Regions from separate parts of the Treponema sp. TIM-1 genome, predicted to be linked through region 1. Evidence: a T-box and tRNA genes for the amino acid it is inferred to sense, from the RefSeq annotation. Region 1 holds a T-box; the other holds one or more tRNA genes.
What was found. The T-box of region 1 lies ahead of thrS (threonine--tRNA ligase). A T-box ahead of a tRNA ligase gene usually reads a tRNA of that ligase, here a tRNA-Thr.

Region 1 (7,886 bases):
ATGGCCTTGAGCAGCTGGGCCATCTGGATAGAGGGATCGTTTGCGTCCGCCACAATACAGGAGGGGGAATCCTGCAGGCGCCGGGAGAGTTTTACCTCTTTAACCCGGTCCCCCAGGGCCTTTTTTATCTTTTCGATAACCGGCTGTATCTCTTTTTCCGCGGTTTTGTCCGGTTTATCCCCCAGCTCCTCATCAGCGCCGGACCGGTTTATCGCCTTAAGTTCCCATTCCTGGGAAGTGTCCCCGGACTGCTTTTGGTACCGCCCCAGGGAGGGGATGACGATGTCATCGATCTCGTCATCCATAATAAGGACCTCGATACCCTTGGCGGTATAGGCTTCCAACAGGGGCGAGGCCCTGAGGGTCTTTTCATCCCCCCCGGTGATGTAGTAGATGTACTTCTGATCGCTTTTCATCCGGGCCGCATACTCCGAAAACCCGGTCCTGCCCTCCTGGGTGGAGCTTTTGAAGCGGATGAGTTCCTGAATGAGCTCCCGGTTGGCAAAATCCTGGTAGAGCCCCTCCTTGAGGGGCCGGTTGTACTGGCTGATAAAGGTTTCCCACTTCTCCTTGGCAGCGTCCGATCCGGAGGCCGCGGTATCCGCCAGGGTCTTAAATTCCGCCAGCAGCTTTTTTACCGAGGCGTTTTTTATGTTGATGAGGATCTTGTTCTGCTGGAGGATCTCCCGGCTTACATTGAGGGGCAGGTCCTCCGAATCAATGATCCCCCGGACAAAACGAAGCCAGGTGGGTATCAACTCCTTGTCGTCGTCGGTAATAAAAACCCGCTTGACGTACAGCTTAACCCCCGGTTTGTAGTCCACGTTATACATATCGAAGGGCGCCTTTTTGGGGATGTAGAACAAGGTGGAGTATTCCAGGGTACCCTCGGCTTTGGTATGAATATAATGGAGGGGTTCGTCGGTGTCATGACCCAGCTGCTTGTAAAACTCGTGGTAGTCCTCCTCCTTAAGCTCTGATTTGGCGCGGCGCCAAAGGGCGGTCCCGGAGTTGATCCGGTCGGTTTTGGTCACCGAACCCTTCTCTTTTCCCTTGTCGTCGTATTCTTTTTCATCATAGGTCAGGTAAATGGGGAAGGCCACATGGTTGGAATACCGCTTGATAATATCCTCAATGGACCAGCGGTTGGCGTATTCGAGCCCCTCATCGGTCAGGTGCAGGATCACCCGGCTTCCCTGGCTGTCTTTAAGGGCTTCCCCCGGCCCGGCGGCTTCGATCTCAAAGTTCTCCTTGCCGTCGCTGACCCACTTCCAGGTTTCCCCTTCCCCGGCCTTGCGGCTGATTACCTCGATTTTATCCGCCGCCATAAAGGCCGAATAAAACCCCACCCCAAACTGGCCGATAAGGTTGGAATCCCTTTTGACGTCATCCTGGAGCTTTTCCAGAAAGAGCCTGGTCCCGGACCGGGCGATGGTTCCCAGGGACTCGATGAGGTCGGCCTCGTTCATACCGATACCGTTATCTTCCACGGTAAGGGTTTTTGCGTCCCGGTTAAAGGACAGATCGATCCGGGGCTCAAAAATAATGGACTTGTAGCCCTCGTCCGCTACGGTAAGGTACTTGAGCTTATCCAGGGCATCGGAAGCATTGGAAACAAGTTCCCGCAGGAATATTTCCCGGTTGGAATACAGGGAATGGATGATGAGGTGCAAGAGCCGGCTTACTTCAGTCTGAAATTGGTGCTGTGCCATGGTTGAGACTCCTTTCTTGTTATTATTCGGCGGGGATTAATCCCCCTCCCTCTGGGCAATTCACTTCTCCAGCCACTAATGGCAGGGTAGAAACCCCTCGGTAAAAAGTGTACGGAAAACCTGTATCTAAGATACTAAAAGAAACTTATCAGGGGCAAGGGGCAAATAACGTTTCCTTCCTCCCTTTTCCTCCCATTTTTTCATATTTTTTTCCCAAAACTAAAGCACCCTGCATCCCCGTGCCTTATTATTCCCGGAGGTATTTCATGGCTATCCATAAACCGAAAGATAACAGCTTTAAACTCATCCTCGATGACCACCGCCTCTTTGTCGACTTCCTCCTCCGTTTTATACCCCTCCCCATCTTCAACGCCCTCTCCCCCGACGATATCGAAGATGTCAGTGAACGTTTCCTTCCCCTCCTCCTCGAAAACCGGGACTCCGATACCGTCAAACGGATCTCCCTCAAAAATAATCCTCCCCTCTTTGTCATCGCCATCGTCGAACACGAGTCCCAGGTCAATTTCCGCGCCCCCTTCAAAATGCTCCAGTACATCACCTTGGTCCTGGACAAGTACGAGAAGGAGGTCAACCGGGAGTACCCCGGCCTTACCTCCACCAGGGACTTCCGCTACCCCCCGGTCCTCCCCTTGATCTTCTACGACGGTCCTGCCCCCTGGACCGCCGCCCGGAACTTCGCCGACCGTACCGCCCTCAAGGACGTCTTTGGCGATTATATTCCCTCCTTCAAATATGAGTTGGTGGAGTTAAACAAATACGGCTTTGAGGACCTGAGCCGGTACCGGGATGCCCTATCGCTGTTATTACTGGTGGACCGGATTCAGAAACGGGAAGAACTGGAGGAGTTACAGGGATTACCGGGAGACTATTGGGAAGGGGTGGCATTGAATATTCCGGAGGGGATGGTTAAACTGGTAAAGGATGTGATCACGGTCCTATTGGAACGGCTGGAAGTCCCGGCTGAGGAGATAGAGGCGGTGAAGGAACATGTAGGGAAGAAGGAGTACCAGACGATGTTTGACGCATTGGTAGAGAGTGTCCTAGAGGACAAACGGCTTGCCCGGGAGGAAGGTATCCAGATAGGTACTGAAAAGGGACGGGAAGAAGGCATCCAGATAGGTACCGAAAAGGGACGCGACGAAGGGCGGGAGGAAAAACAGGCGGAAGCTTACCGGGAAAAGCTGGAATCGGCCCGGATCCTCAAGGGCTATGGGGTTTCGGTGGAGGTAATTGCCCAAAGCCTGCATCTGACCGTGGAAGAGGTGGCGTCCGTCCGGTGATATGGCCAATACCCCCATACCGGTGGTTTTTCCTGTCCCTTGTTGAACGGAGAATTGCCGCCCCGGCCTCCGCACCCCTTGACGAAGCTCCCAAAAAAGAGGATTTTATAGTAACTGCATTGACGGAGACGAGTAACGGGTAAACCGGATCAAGTACGGGTTGTTTTCCGTACCCGGAGAGAGGCCATGCCATAGGCTGGAAGCAGGCCGGTCACGGAACCCTTGAAAACCACTCCCGAGCTGCTTTATCGAACGGAAGAGCTTTCCCAGTAAATAAAGCCGGATTGCCCCCGTAAGCGGCGAAGAGGGCGTTTTTCGTCGTGGAAAAACGAACCGGGGTGGTACCGCGGGATTATTCCCGTCCCCGGATACATTACGATGGAGGTGCCCCATGCCCGATCAAAAAGAACAGCAAAAAAAACCCGAAGCAAGCCAGAAACTTGCGCTGATACGTCATTCGGTAAGCCATATCATGGCCCAGGCGGTAACCCGGCTTTTCCCCGGAACCAAGGTCGCCATCGGCCCTTCGGTGGAGAACGGCTTCTACTACGATTTTCAGTTACCCCGGCCTATCGCCGCGGAGGATCTGCCGGTGATTGCGGAGGAGATGAAACGTATCATCGACTCCCGGCAGGATTTTGTACGCCTGGAACTGAGCCGGGCCGAGGCCAAGGCCCGGTTTGCCGATGAACCCTTCAAGTTGGAACTCATAGCGGATCTGCCGGAGGATACGGTCATTTCGGTCTATGAAAACCGGGACGCCGAAGGCAAGGTCCTCTGGGCGGACCTCTGCCGGGGGCCCCATGTACGGAACACCCGGGAAATTAATTCCGCGGCCTTTACGCTGCAAAATATCGCCGGCGCCTACTGGCGGGGGGATGAAAAACGGCCCATGCTCACCCGGATCTACGGCACCGCCTGGGAGACCCCCAAGGACCTCAAAGCCTACCTTAGTTTTCTGGAGGAGGTGGAAAAACGGGACCACCGCCGGGTAGGAAAGGAAATGGACCTCTACTCCATCCACGAGGAAGCCGGGGCAGGGCTCATCTACTGGCACCCCAATGGCGGCCGGATGCGGGTGGCCATCGAAAATTTCTGGCGCGCCGAACATTACCGCAACGGCTACGAGATCCTGTATACCCCGCACATCGGCAAGTCCTGGCTCTGGGAAACCTCGGGACACCTGGGTTTTTACAAGGGAAATATGTACTCCCCCATGGAGATCGACAACCAGGATTACATCATCAAACCCATGAACTGCCCCTTCCACATCATGATCTACAAGAACAAGGGCCGCAGCTATCGGGACCTGCCCCTGCGCTGGGCGGAATTGGGTACGGTTTACCGGTATGAACGGTCCGGCGTACTCCACGGCCTGCTCCGGGTCCGGGGCTTTACCCAGGACGATGCCCACATCTTCTGTACCCCCGAGCAAATCGAGGATGAGATCCGGGAAGTTTTACGGTTCAGCCTGTGGATATGGCAGGTTTTCGGTTTCCAGGACATCAAAGCCTACCTGGCCACCAAACCCGAGGAGTCCGTGGGGGAGCAGGGGCTCTGGGACCAGGCCCTGGAATCCCTGCGTAAAGCGGTAATCGCCGAAGGGCTTCCCTACGAGCTGGACGAGGGGGGCGGGGCCTTCTACGGCCCCAAGATCGACCTCAAGATCAAGGACGCCCTGGGCCGGGAATGGCAGATGACCACCATCCAGTTCGACTTTAACGAGCCGGAACGGTTCGATATGACCTATGTGGATGCCGACGGCCAGCACAAACGGCCCTACATGGTCCATCGGGCCCTTTTGGGCTCCCTGGAACGGTTCTTTGGGGTCCTTATCGAACATTTTGGCGGGGCCTTCCCTGTATGGATAGCCCCGGAACAGGCCGCGGTCATCCCGGTGGCGGAGAGTTTTAACGACTACGCCCAAAAAGTGACCGCGGAACTCAAGGTTCGGGACCTCCGGGTAACGGCGGAACTGGACGACGGCCGGCTTAACGCCAAGATCCGTTCCTGTCAGAACCGGAAAATACCCTACATGCTGGTGGTCGGCCAGCGGGAAGCCGATGAGGGCACGGTTTCCATCCGTCTCCGGGACGGCAGGCAGCTATCCCCCATGAAAATAGCGGAATTCGCCGACTATGCGGTAAAAAAGACGGAAACCCGGGATCTGGAACTGTAAACCGGCAGCCATAGTTGGTAAAGTAAGGGGGGAGCGCCGATGTTACGGGGTAAACCGATATTACCCATGACCAGCCTTTTTTGACGCTGCTCCCCCTCGCTCCATAAAAATGCCGCTGCCCCGGTAGGGAGTTTCCGGGAAACCGCTCCGGCGGTTTCCCAGAAACTCCCTACTTAAAAGCGCGTCAGCATTTTTATTCCGCTACCCCCACTCCGCTCCTTGGGTATATGAACCGTCATGGGGTGATCGCGGCGGCCTGAAGGGCCGCAGCCATAAACATTGCAACTACCGGAAATTTCGGTTACCCTAAGAGCCGTGAAGGGGGCACGGGAATGAAGCTCATCACCGCCGAAGAATTTGACGGCTATTGGCAGCATGTTTCGGGACCGGGGGAGGACGGGGCGGTTCTTGACGCGGTGCGGGGGATAATCGCCGCGGTACGGGCCGAGGGCGACCAGGCCATACGCCGCTTTGCGGCCCGGTTTGACCGGTCCGCGCCGGAGGTCTTGGAAGTGCCCGAAGCCGCGGCAAAAGCCGCTTGGGAAACGCTACGGGAAACGGATCCGGAACTGGCCGCTGCCTTGGAGTTGGCGGCGGATCACATCCGGCGGTTTTCGGAGTTACAAAAAGCCCAACTGCAAGACTTTGAATATGAAATGGCTCCGGGCCTGGTTACCGGGCAGCGGGTGATCCCGGTTAAACGGGCCGCGGTGTATGTGCCCGGGGGGAGGTTTCCCCTGATCTCCTCGGTGCTGATGGGGGTCATTCCCGCGGTTGTTGCCGGCGTCGAACAGGTTCTGGCGGTTTCCCCGCCCCAGGAGGACGGGTTGCCGGACCGGCGGATTCTGGCCGCGGCATACCTTGCCGGGGCGCGGCGTTTTTTTGCCCTGGGGGGCGCCCAGGCCATCGCCGGCCTGGCCCTGGGGACCGAAACAATTCCCCGGGTTGACGTGATCGCCGGGCCGGGAAACAAGTACGTGGCCGCGGCAAAACGGCTGCTCTACGGGGAGGTGGGAATAGATTTTGTCGCGGGGCCCACGGACGTCCTCATCATCACCGACGGCTCCGGGGGGACGGATCTGGCTGCGGCGGATATGCTGGCCCAGGCGGAGCATGATCCTGATGCCCGGGCCCGGGTCCTGGTCTGCAGCCGGGACCTGGCGGACCGGATCCTCCGGGCCGCGGAACAGCAGCTTGCCGCCCTGCCCACCGCCGCTGTTGCCGCCGCTTCCCTGGACGCGGGGGGGCTCATCATCATCTATGATACCCAGGAGGAAGCGGCCCGAATCGCCAACGCCATAGCCCCGGAACACCTGGAACTCCAAACCGCCGCTACCGGCGACTGGATCCCCCTCCTCCATAATTACGGTTCCCTTTTTATTGGGCCCCAGGCGGCGGAGGTCCTGGGGGATTATTCCGCGGGGATAAACCATACCCTGCCCACTTCCGGAAGCGCCCGGTTTACCGGGGGGCTTTCGGTACGGCACTTCCTCAAAACCGTTACCACCCTCCGATGCGCCGGGGGAACGGGGTATGACCAGGCCCTGGGGAGCGCGGAAATTCTGGCCCGGGCCGAGGGGCTTATGGGGCACCGGCAAAGCGCTTTGCTCCGGCATTAATCCTGCGCTTGACTATGACCGGGGCAACCTTATACCCTGACATGACAAGAGGAGGCGCTTTTGGGAGCTTACGGATCAACGGAAAATCATCGGGAGCGGGAAAAGGGGGCCCTGGTATACCCGGTCTATTCCCGGCGTTCCCGGGGTCTTTCGGTGGGAATCAACCTGTTTCCGGATCAGAAGGTCTGCCCCTTTGACTGCCCCTATTGCGAGGTTTTCCCCTTTAAGACCGATATCCGTTTTTCCACGGAAACCATGGTAAAAGCCCTGCGCCAGGCGCTGATCCGGGCCGGGGAAGGGGAGGCTCCGGTCCGGGATATTTGTTTTTCCGGGAACGGGGAACCGACCCTTTCACCCTGGTTTCCTGAAGCCCTGGAAGCCGCGGCCCGGCTCCGGAACGAACTGGTCCCCCGGGCGGATTTGGTGGCGATCACCAACGGGGTGGGGTTGTTGGATCCGGGGATCTATGCTTTTTTGCGGGATGCCGCCCGGGGACCGCAGGGATTGAAAATCTGGCTCAAACTTGATGCGGGAACCGAAGCATGGTATCGGGAGATAAACCGTTCTCAAATTCCCTTTGAGACGCTTTTGGGGAAGATCCGGGACTTTGTCGGGGAGGCTCCGGCGATTATCCAGACCATGGTCTGTACGGTGCGGGGTCTTCCCCCTCCGCCCGAAGAAGCCGAAGCCTGGGAGCAGACAGTGTCCGGCCTGATTTTTGGCCGTTCCGGCAGCGGGGAAAGACCCGGCCCGGGGGTTCAGGGTGTCCAAATTTATGGTAAAGCCCGGCCCGCACCCCAGGACCCCCTGACCACCGCCCTGGAGGAATCTTTTCTGCAATCCCGGGCCGTATCCCTGAAAAAAAAGCTGGAAAAGGCCGGCAAGGACATTCCCATAGAGGTCTTTGCCTAAGTACCAACTCTTCCCTCATATTCTTTAACTAACTCCTAACTCCTAGCTCCTCCCTCTACCCCGCATTGGCTTGAAGCAACGCCGGAATTCGCCTACACTCTCCCCGGAGGAATATGTGGATACCGCCCCCAAAACCGACAAGGCTCCGGAAAAAATACACTGG
Region 2 (7,886 bases), on a different contig from region 1:
CCACCAGCCTTGTGGCCGCCGCCGTTTCGGAAAGCCGCCGCTTTTCCTCAAGGGAAGAACGAACCAGTTCCTGAATATGGTTGTTGGTACTCACCATGTTGTTTTCTATGGAATGTATGCTCGCCGCCAATTCCTCTACCGCCGAGGAGGCCCCCCCGATTTGCCCGCTCTGTTCCCGGATCTTTCCGTCCAGGCGTTCTATTTCATCCATCACCTGGGTTACCGATGATTCGTTTCGGATGATGGACTCGTTTTCCCGGATGATATCCGTCCGTATCGATGCTACCGCATCTTTTACCGCGGAAACCGTTTCCTGTGTCACGGAAATTGACCGGGAAAGGTCGTCCGCCACGCTGCCGATTCGCCGGGAAGAGTCCTTGATCCTTTTTACGAGGGCGCTGATCCCTTCGGCAAACTGGTTAAACCCCGTGGAAAGGGCGGAAGCCTCCCGAGAGGCATAGTCCGGAGGCGCGGCGGTCAAATCTCCCCCGGCGATAACATTAAAGGAACTTACCAGATGCTTAAAGGGAGCCGTCAGGGCACGGCTGAAAATCAGGGCGGCCACACTGGCAATGAGGGCCAACATCAACACGATAAGGATCACCATCCGCAGAAGCCGGGCAGAGGCGTCACGGAGGGAAACCAAAGACCCTTCGGAAACCAGAAACCACCTGGTTCCCGGCACCGGAGCGGAACAGACAAACATATCCCCATAAAAAGAAACCCGCACATCCGCCGATAGAATGTTATCCTTCTCAAGGGCGTATCCGGATTCCTCAAAATAATTTTTTGCCATCACATAATCCGCATGGGGGTGGACAATAAAGGTTCCCTCCCCGTCAATCAGATAGGTGTTTCCATCCTCCGTGATTTTCCGGGAACCCACAATATCCCGCAGTTTATCCAGCAGCACATCCGCGGCGGTAACTCCGATGATCTCCCCCGCGGGGTTTCTGGATGTCCGGGCAAGGCTAATGATGATGCCGCCGGTGGACGAATCAAGAAAAGGTTCGGTCATAATGGTGGTATCCGGATTTTGCAAGGCCATAATAAACCAGGGGCGTATGGTCTGATCCCAGTCGGAAGGGGGCGTCCATCCACTGCCGTCCACAAAGTAGCCGTCCGGCCGGGTCTGGGATACCAGGGTGGCAAAATACAGATCTATGGCGTCAGGATTGTCCCGTAATATGTTTGAAAAAATGTCAAACATCAGTTCGCGGCCGGGAATAGCATGGGCCGCGGCCGCGGTATGGCTGGTCATGGCAAGAGACGGAGAAAGGGCATGCTGTATATCCGCATTGAGATACCGCATGGTTATCTCCGCCGTGGAACGGAGATTCTCCTCGGTAATTCTGTTGATATTGGACATAAAAACGGCTGAAAGAACAATGGAGATAAGAATCACCGGAATCAAACACAATACCAAGATCTGAAAAGCCAGGGATGCGTGTTTCTTTGTCATGGACAGCTCTCCTTTGCAACAATGACTGAAACCATCATAACAGGAAAGGAGAAAATGTACCAGACAGAACAAAAGTATGTATATCGGCCTTTGCCGTCATGCGTTCAAGAAAAAGGCATTGCCGCGGCGAATTTCCCGCTCTTTGCCTTTTGTTGTTCCTGCCACATCCGGGCGTAGATTCCGTCCCCCGCCGCAAGTTCGTCGTGGGCGCCCTGTTCCGCCACCCGGCCTTCTTCCAGCACGATGATCCGGTCCGCGTTTTTTACCGACTGGAGCCGGTGGGCGATGACCACCAGGGTTTTGTTCGCCACCAGGCGGGACAGGGCCGCCTGAATTAAAATCTCATTTTCCGGGTCCAGGCTGGCGGTGGCCTCGTCCAGTAAGATGACGGGAGCGTCTTTCAAAATGGCCCGGGCGATGGACACCGCTGTTTCTCGCCCCCGGAAAGGGTGCTGCCCCCCTCCCCCACTACGGTGTCGTAACCCCCGGGGAGGCGGCTGATAAAGTTGTGGCAGTGGGCGGCTTTGGCGGCGGCTTCAATTTCTTCCCGGCTGGCTTCCGGGCGGCCCAGGGCGATATTGGCGGTAATCGTATCGTGGAAAAGGTACACGTCCTGAAATACCACGGATATTTGGGAGAGGAGCCCTTCGCCGGTCATGTCTTTGATGGGGACGCCGCCTATGGAAATGGTTCCGCTGTCCGTGTCCCAGAAGCGGGCGATAAGCCGTGTCATGGTGGACTTGCCTGAACCAGACGGACCCACCAGAACGGTCATGCCGCCCGGCTTCATCTCGCAGGAAACATCGAACAGAACCTGCTTTTGGTTGTAGACAAAATTCACCCGGTCAAAATGGATCGTGTAATCGTTGTTGGAGCGGGGGTCGCCGGTTCGCTCAGGGGCTTTTCGTCCATCACTTCCTGAATACGCCGGGCGGAAACGGTTATGTAGAGCATCTCGCTGATAAAAACAAAGGCCATGAGCAGGGGATCGCAGATCCGCATACACACCACGAGGAACATGATGAGGACTTCCGCGGAAAGGTTCTGTCCGGGAACTTGCCCTAAAAGAAACCAGGTTCCCAGGACCATCACCGCGGGCAGGGCGGCGTGGAGTATGGCCCCGGCCAGCCCCGCAACGGGCCCGATCAGGGCTTCCTGCCGTATGCTTATCCGCTTTAAGTTGTCCGCCGCCTCCCGGAAGTTTTGAAACTTGCCGCCCCCCATGTTAAAAGCCTTAATCGGCTTGATACCCCCTATGTACTCCAGCATCTGGGAGTTGGCCTCGTTGATCGCCGCGTGGTGTTTTTTCCCGATGTGGTTTATCGCGTACCAGCCCAGCAGGGTCAGGGGCACCGAGATCAGCACCACCGCGGCGATGATCAGGGCAAGCCGCCAGTCGATAAAGCAGAGGGCCCCGATACCGATGAGCGGATTACCGTATCGGCCGGCAGTGAAGGTCTTCGGGGTGTTTTTGGGGAGGACCCCGGTGGAGGAGCCGAAATCCACCATGGCGTAGAAGGGCTGGTAGTTGTAGTTTGCTGTCCTCGCTTAAGAGGCGCATACCCGATACTTCTACTATTTTGATTATCCGGTTTGACTATCTGAGGTAAGCCAACTCCTGTACATTATCGGCGGCGGGAACGATAAGTTCTCCTCTGGCCTCCCGTTCCCGTGCTTCCTGTATCATCTTTGCTGTCGTGGTACAACCGAAACGGCTGACCCCTACGGCCCGGACCGCCAAGGCATCGTCAAGCTGCCGGACCCCGCCGGCGGCCTTTACCTGCATACCGGGCGGGGTATGGGCCCGCATGATCCTAAGGTCGGCGATCCTCGCCCCATAGGGGGCGTAACCCGTGGCAGTCTTGGTAAAATCCACTTTGGCGGCCACCGCAAGTTCGCAGGCTTTCTTTATCTGCTCCGCTGTAAGATAGGCGTTTTCAAAGATAACCTTTACCAGGGCCCCGGCCCGGTGGGCTTCCGCGCTGACCGCCTGAATATCATCCTGCACCAGATTATAATCACCGGAAAGGAAGCGGCCTATATTCATCACCATATCTACCTCGCCGCAGCCCTGTTCGATGGCCCGCCTGGTTTCCAGAACCTTTATTTCCGTCAGGCTGCTCCCATGGGGAAAGCCGATGACGGTGGTGGTAATTATCCCCGAATCCTTCAGGGTACCATAGGCCAGGGAGACATCACAGGGTTTTACACATACGGTGATGCACTTATATTCCATCGCGAGATGGCAGCCCGCCTCTACTTCCTGCCGGGTAAATTTCGGGTTGAGTAAGGAATGGTCGATCATCTTTGCAATGTCCAAAGCGGTAATGGTATTCATGGCGACTCCTGGGTAATATTTTCAAGAATATCGATAAGGGTGCTTATCTCGTCCCGGCGGTACAAGGTTTTATCCCCCATCCGGATGCGGTTCAGAAACAGACCCAACTCCTCATAGAAGATACCTGTGGGGGGAAGGTTGATCCCCGTGGAAACCTTGATCTTCTCCTCAATGTCGAATTCCTCTGGCGGACCCTCATCCTTATATGCGATAAGCTTATTACCATCGTATATTACCAGGGCCTTTTCAAAATACACCCGCCAGGAAGCGGTAAAGGGTATATCTGCATTGTACCAGGCCGCCTCAGCACAGACATTGAGGCCTTGATAACGGTAAAGGAAACGGTAATATTCCCGGTAGCCGATCCCCTCACGGCCGCCGGAAAAGACCTCGCAGCTTTCCGGCTTTCCAAAGAGGCTTATGATGAGGTCCAAATCGTGGATGTGGAGATCAAAGGGGAGGAGGCCACTTTTTTTCTTGTCGAAGATCCAGCCGCCGGCGGCCCATTGGGGACAGGCAGAGAGACGCAGGAAAACCGCGTCCAGGGCCTTGCCAAAACGGCAGTCCTCCACCATGGCATGAAGCACCTGGGAAGCGGGCTGAAACTGTACCACATGGCCCACAAAAAGAGGTACCCCCTTCTGTTCCGCCAGGCCGTACATCTCCCGGACATGGGCGCCGCTAAAGGCCAGGGGCTTTTCACAGATCACCGGGAGGCCCCGTCCCAGGGCCTCCATGACGCAGTCCCGGTGAAGAAAGGAGGGAACACAGATGTCCACCACATCGACGGTCTCGGCCTTGAGCAGAGACTCCAGATCTTCATAACAGGGGATACCCTTGGCCTTCGCCCGATCCCGTCCTGCTTCCGAGGGATCGCAGATCGCCGCCACTTCGCAGTCCTCCAGGTGTTGATAGGTAGCAAGATGTACCTGCCCTATGCCGCCCAGACCGACCAATCCAATCTTAAGTATTCCGGTCTTCATCAGGATAACTGCAGAGACCAGTGGTTCTGGCGATTTTGGCTGAACGGGGACTTTCAGGCAAACCATTCAGGAGCCATTCCTGGGCTATGGTGTCCGCTTTCTTCTCATCATTGGTTCCGGTATACCGGGTTTTGATAATTTTTTGGATAATAGCATCCATATGGTAGGGTAACATTATCTATGTCCATCTAACTCCTTATACCTCAAGGAATTAGCCTGCATTGGGGAGTGGAGGATTCGAACCTTCGAAGGCTGAGCCAACAGATTTACAGTCTGCCCCATTTGACCACTCTGGAAACTCCCCCAATTATAAACAATACGCCGTCCACTTAAACTAGCCATCTCCCGGAGTTGAACCGGGGACCTCGAGATTACAAGTCACGCGCTCTAGCCGGCTGAGCTAAGATGGCGTAAGTTCTTATATATGGGAGATATCCATGGATATATACCCATATAATGCTTTTATAAATACACTAAAAAATACCTAATGTCAAGGGAAAAAGGTGTTTTTTTGTCATGCCCGGTCCGGTCTAAGGATTTCGGCGCCGTTTCGGTATACGTGGCAAGGCCGGGCGGCCGGGGACAAATAACCATGGATAAGGACCCGGATAGTCCGTTCCAATCCCCCCCGGACAACTGCCTCCTGGAGGGCAAAAAGGGCTAAGTCCGCGGCCCGGCCGGAAAAACGGAGGGCGGCAGCGGGGTTTTTCGCGTCGATATCCCCGGTGACGGAAAAGATAACCGATACAATATCCGCTTCCCCCAGGTTATTTTTTGACAATAACTCATCATAAAGAGCCGAAACCTGCCGGATGATATCATCTTCCTCATTTTTACATTGGGTCGCCCCCCGAAGGGCAAAAAGCCGCCTTTCTCCCGTCATATACCGTTACCCCCGGAAATTACCACAATAAAGGTCGCCAATGCGGCTATGACCGCGCCAAAGGCTCCCATGCCAATATACCCCCCTATCCCCCAGAAAAACCGGTAATTTCTCCGGCGAAAAATAAACCAGAGGTCTAAGAGGATGCCGTAAATCGAACCTACCGCGAGAGAAAAACCCATTATTATGGCCAAACGGAGCATTATATACTGGGTAGTATCCATAAACCCCTGAATTGTCCCTATCCCGTATAAAAATACCGTAAAAATACACATGGTAAAAAAAAAGAAAACCGTCCGTTTGACCAAAATCGCGAGGATAGGTTTCTTTTTGGGTCGGGAAATACCCATCCCCAAACTCCTTTTTTCCAAAGCCTTTCCCAAAACCAACCGGATATTGGGGAAAGGCTCCGATTACTCCAGAAAATATTCCTGGGTTGTTGTTTTTAATATCATTTTAGCGTATCATATTATATATTATACCGAAAGGTTCCAGGAAAAGACCATGAAAAAATTATTGATAGTGCTGTTTTTTATTATTATCCTGGGGGCAGGAGCGTTCTTTTTGGGCTGGGCCCAATTAACAGTCCCGCCGGGTACTTATGGGGTAATGCGTTCCAAAACCCATGGGGTAGATTCGGAATTGATTCAAGAGGGTAAATTCCGCTGGGTCTGGTATAAATTAATACCGACCAATGTAGTTATCAGTAATTATTCCCTTAAACAGATCAATGTTTCCATTCAGTTTGAAGGGACGCTGCCATCGGCCTCAACCTATACGTCCCTATCGGGCCTTACGGCGGATTTTTCCTACCAATTGAGCGGTTCCCTTTCCTGTACCCTTAAGCCCGATGCCCTTCCCTCCCTCATAGCCGCTAAAAATATTACGGACGAAGACGATTTACGGGCCTATGAAAATAGCGTTGCGGAAGAATTGAAGAATTTTGTTATACAACGGCTCAGTTCCTATGCGAAAGAGGAAGAAAAGGTTGAGGAACTTTTGGGATTTGAATCCACGGACCGCCTGAAAAAAGATATAGCCGAGGCTTTTCCGGATTTGGATAATCTGTCCTGCTCCATTTATGCGGTCCATTTGCCGGATATAACCCTCTATCGTTCTATCCAGGCCTTGTCAAAGGATTACCTGGAACGGCAGCGTTATCTTCTACAGCCGGAAATAAACGTCCTGGCGGATAAGCACCTTGATTCCCTCCTGCGGTTCGACGAACTGACCAGGTACGGTGAATTACTCACCAAATATCCGGTATTACTGCAGTACCTCGCCATTGAAAACGACTAAGGTGGTATCCCGCAAAATCACCAGTATCCCCCCCTGTGGAGGAGAAAATCGCCGGGGAGATACTGATGGAGAAACATGAAATTCTGGTTTCCTACGGGGATGACCCGTATGTTATGACCTGCCATATCGCGGAGGCGGCAGGTTTGGCGGAACTTATCGGCGATAAAAAAAAGCGGGTGGGACTCAAACCGAACCTGGTGGTTTCCCGCCCGGCGGATGAAGGGGCCACCACCCATCCGGAGATTGCCGCGGGGCTTATCGCCTATTTAAAAGAAAAGGGCTTTCAAAACCTCGTGATCCTGGAAGGCTCCTGGGTGGGGGATAGGACTGCCGATGCCTTCGGCCTCTGCGGTTACCGAAAGCTCGCTCAAGAAACCGGGGTGGAACTTATCGACACCCAAAAAGATCCCTTCAATGCGTATGACTGCCGGGGTATGAAAATTGAAATTTGTGATAGCGCCCGGGCGGTGGATTTTATGATCAACCTTCCGGTGATGAAGGGCCACTGCCAAACCCTGCTGACCTGTGCCCTCAAAAACAACAAGGGAATCATGCCGGACCGGGAAAAACGGCGCTTCCACAGCCTGGGGCTCCACAAGCCTATCGCCCATCTCAATACCGTGGCCCGGAACGACTTTATCCTGGTGGATGGGATCTGCGGGGATCTTGATTTTGAGGAAGGGGGGAACCCCGTACCCGCGGGACGGATCTTCGCCGCCCGGGACCCGGTACTCTGCGATGCCTGGGCGGCGGAACAGATGGGCTACCGGGTGGAAGATATCCCCTATATAGGACTGGCGGAAAAACTCGGGGTTGGATCCGGCGATCTGAAAAAGGTCCTGATCCGGGAACTCTCCTCCCCTGACGCGTCCCGGTCCCTTGCGGCCGCCACCGGCCTTCCCCGTCCCGGCGGCAAGGTCC

Region 2: it encodes a tRNA-Thr, which carries the amino acid that the T-box ahead of thrS (threonine--tRNA ligase) is inferred to sense. The anticodon was not compared.

Annotation. Positions count from the first base shown of each region.
Region 1 covers NZ_JAJQRC010000069.1:959-8,844, reverse strand. The annotation lists gene htpG (molecular chaperone HtpG) at 1-1,712, opposite strand, end outside; gene LQZ21_RS14560 (Rpn family recombination-promoting nuclease/putative transposase) at 1,979-3,013, shown strand; T-box leader at 3,124-3,382, shown strand; gene thrS (threonine--tRNA ligase) at 3,405-5,192, shown strand; gene hisD (histidinol dehydrogenase) at 5,525-6,811, shown strand; gene LQZ21_RS14545 (radical SAM protein) at 6,872-7,723, shown strand; gene LQZ21_RS14540 (RpnC/YadD family protein) at 7,839-7,886, shown strand, end outside.
Region 2 covers NZ_JAJQRC010000001.1:294,295-302,180, forward strand. The annotation lists gene LQZ21_RS01335 (methyl-accepting chemotaxis protein) at 1-1,462, opposite strand, end outside; gene LQZ21_RS01340 (hypothetical protein) at 1,567-1,887, opposite strand; gene LQZ21_RS01345 (ATP-binding cassette domain-containing protein) at 1,863-2,303, opposite strand; gene LQZ21_RS01350 (ABC transporter transmembrane domain-containing protein) at 2,300-2,971, opposite strand; gene deoC (deoxyribose-phosphate aldolase) at 3,060-3,800, opposite strand; gene LQZ21_RS01360 (Gfo/Idh/MocA family protein) at 3,797-4,783, opposite strand; gene LQZ21_RS01365 (hypothetical protein) at 4,764-4,943, opposite strand; tRNA gene LQZ21_RS01370 (tRNA-Tyr) at 5,006-5,087, opposite strand; tRNA gene LQZ21_RS01375 (tRNA-Thr) at 5,120-5,193, opposite strand; gene aroH (chorismate mutase) at 5,298-5,666, opposite strand; gene LQZ21_RS01385 (hypothetical protein) at 5,663-6,016, opposite strand; gene LQZ21_RS01390 (hypothetical protein) at 6,171-6,965, shown strand; gene LQZ21_RS01395 (DUF362 domain-containing protein) at 7,031-7,886, shown strand, end outside.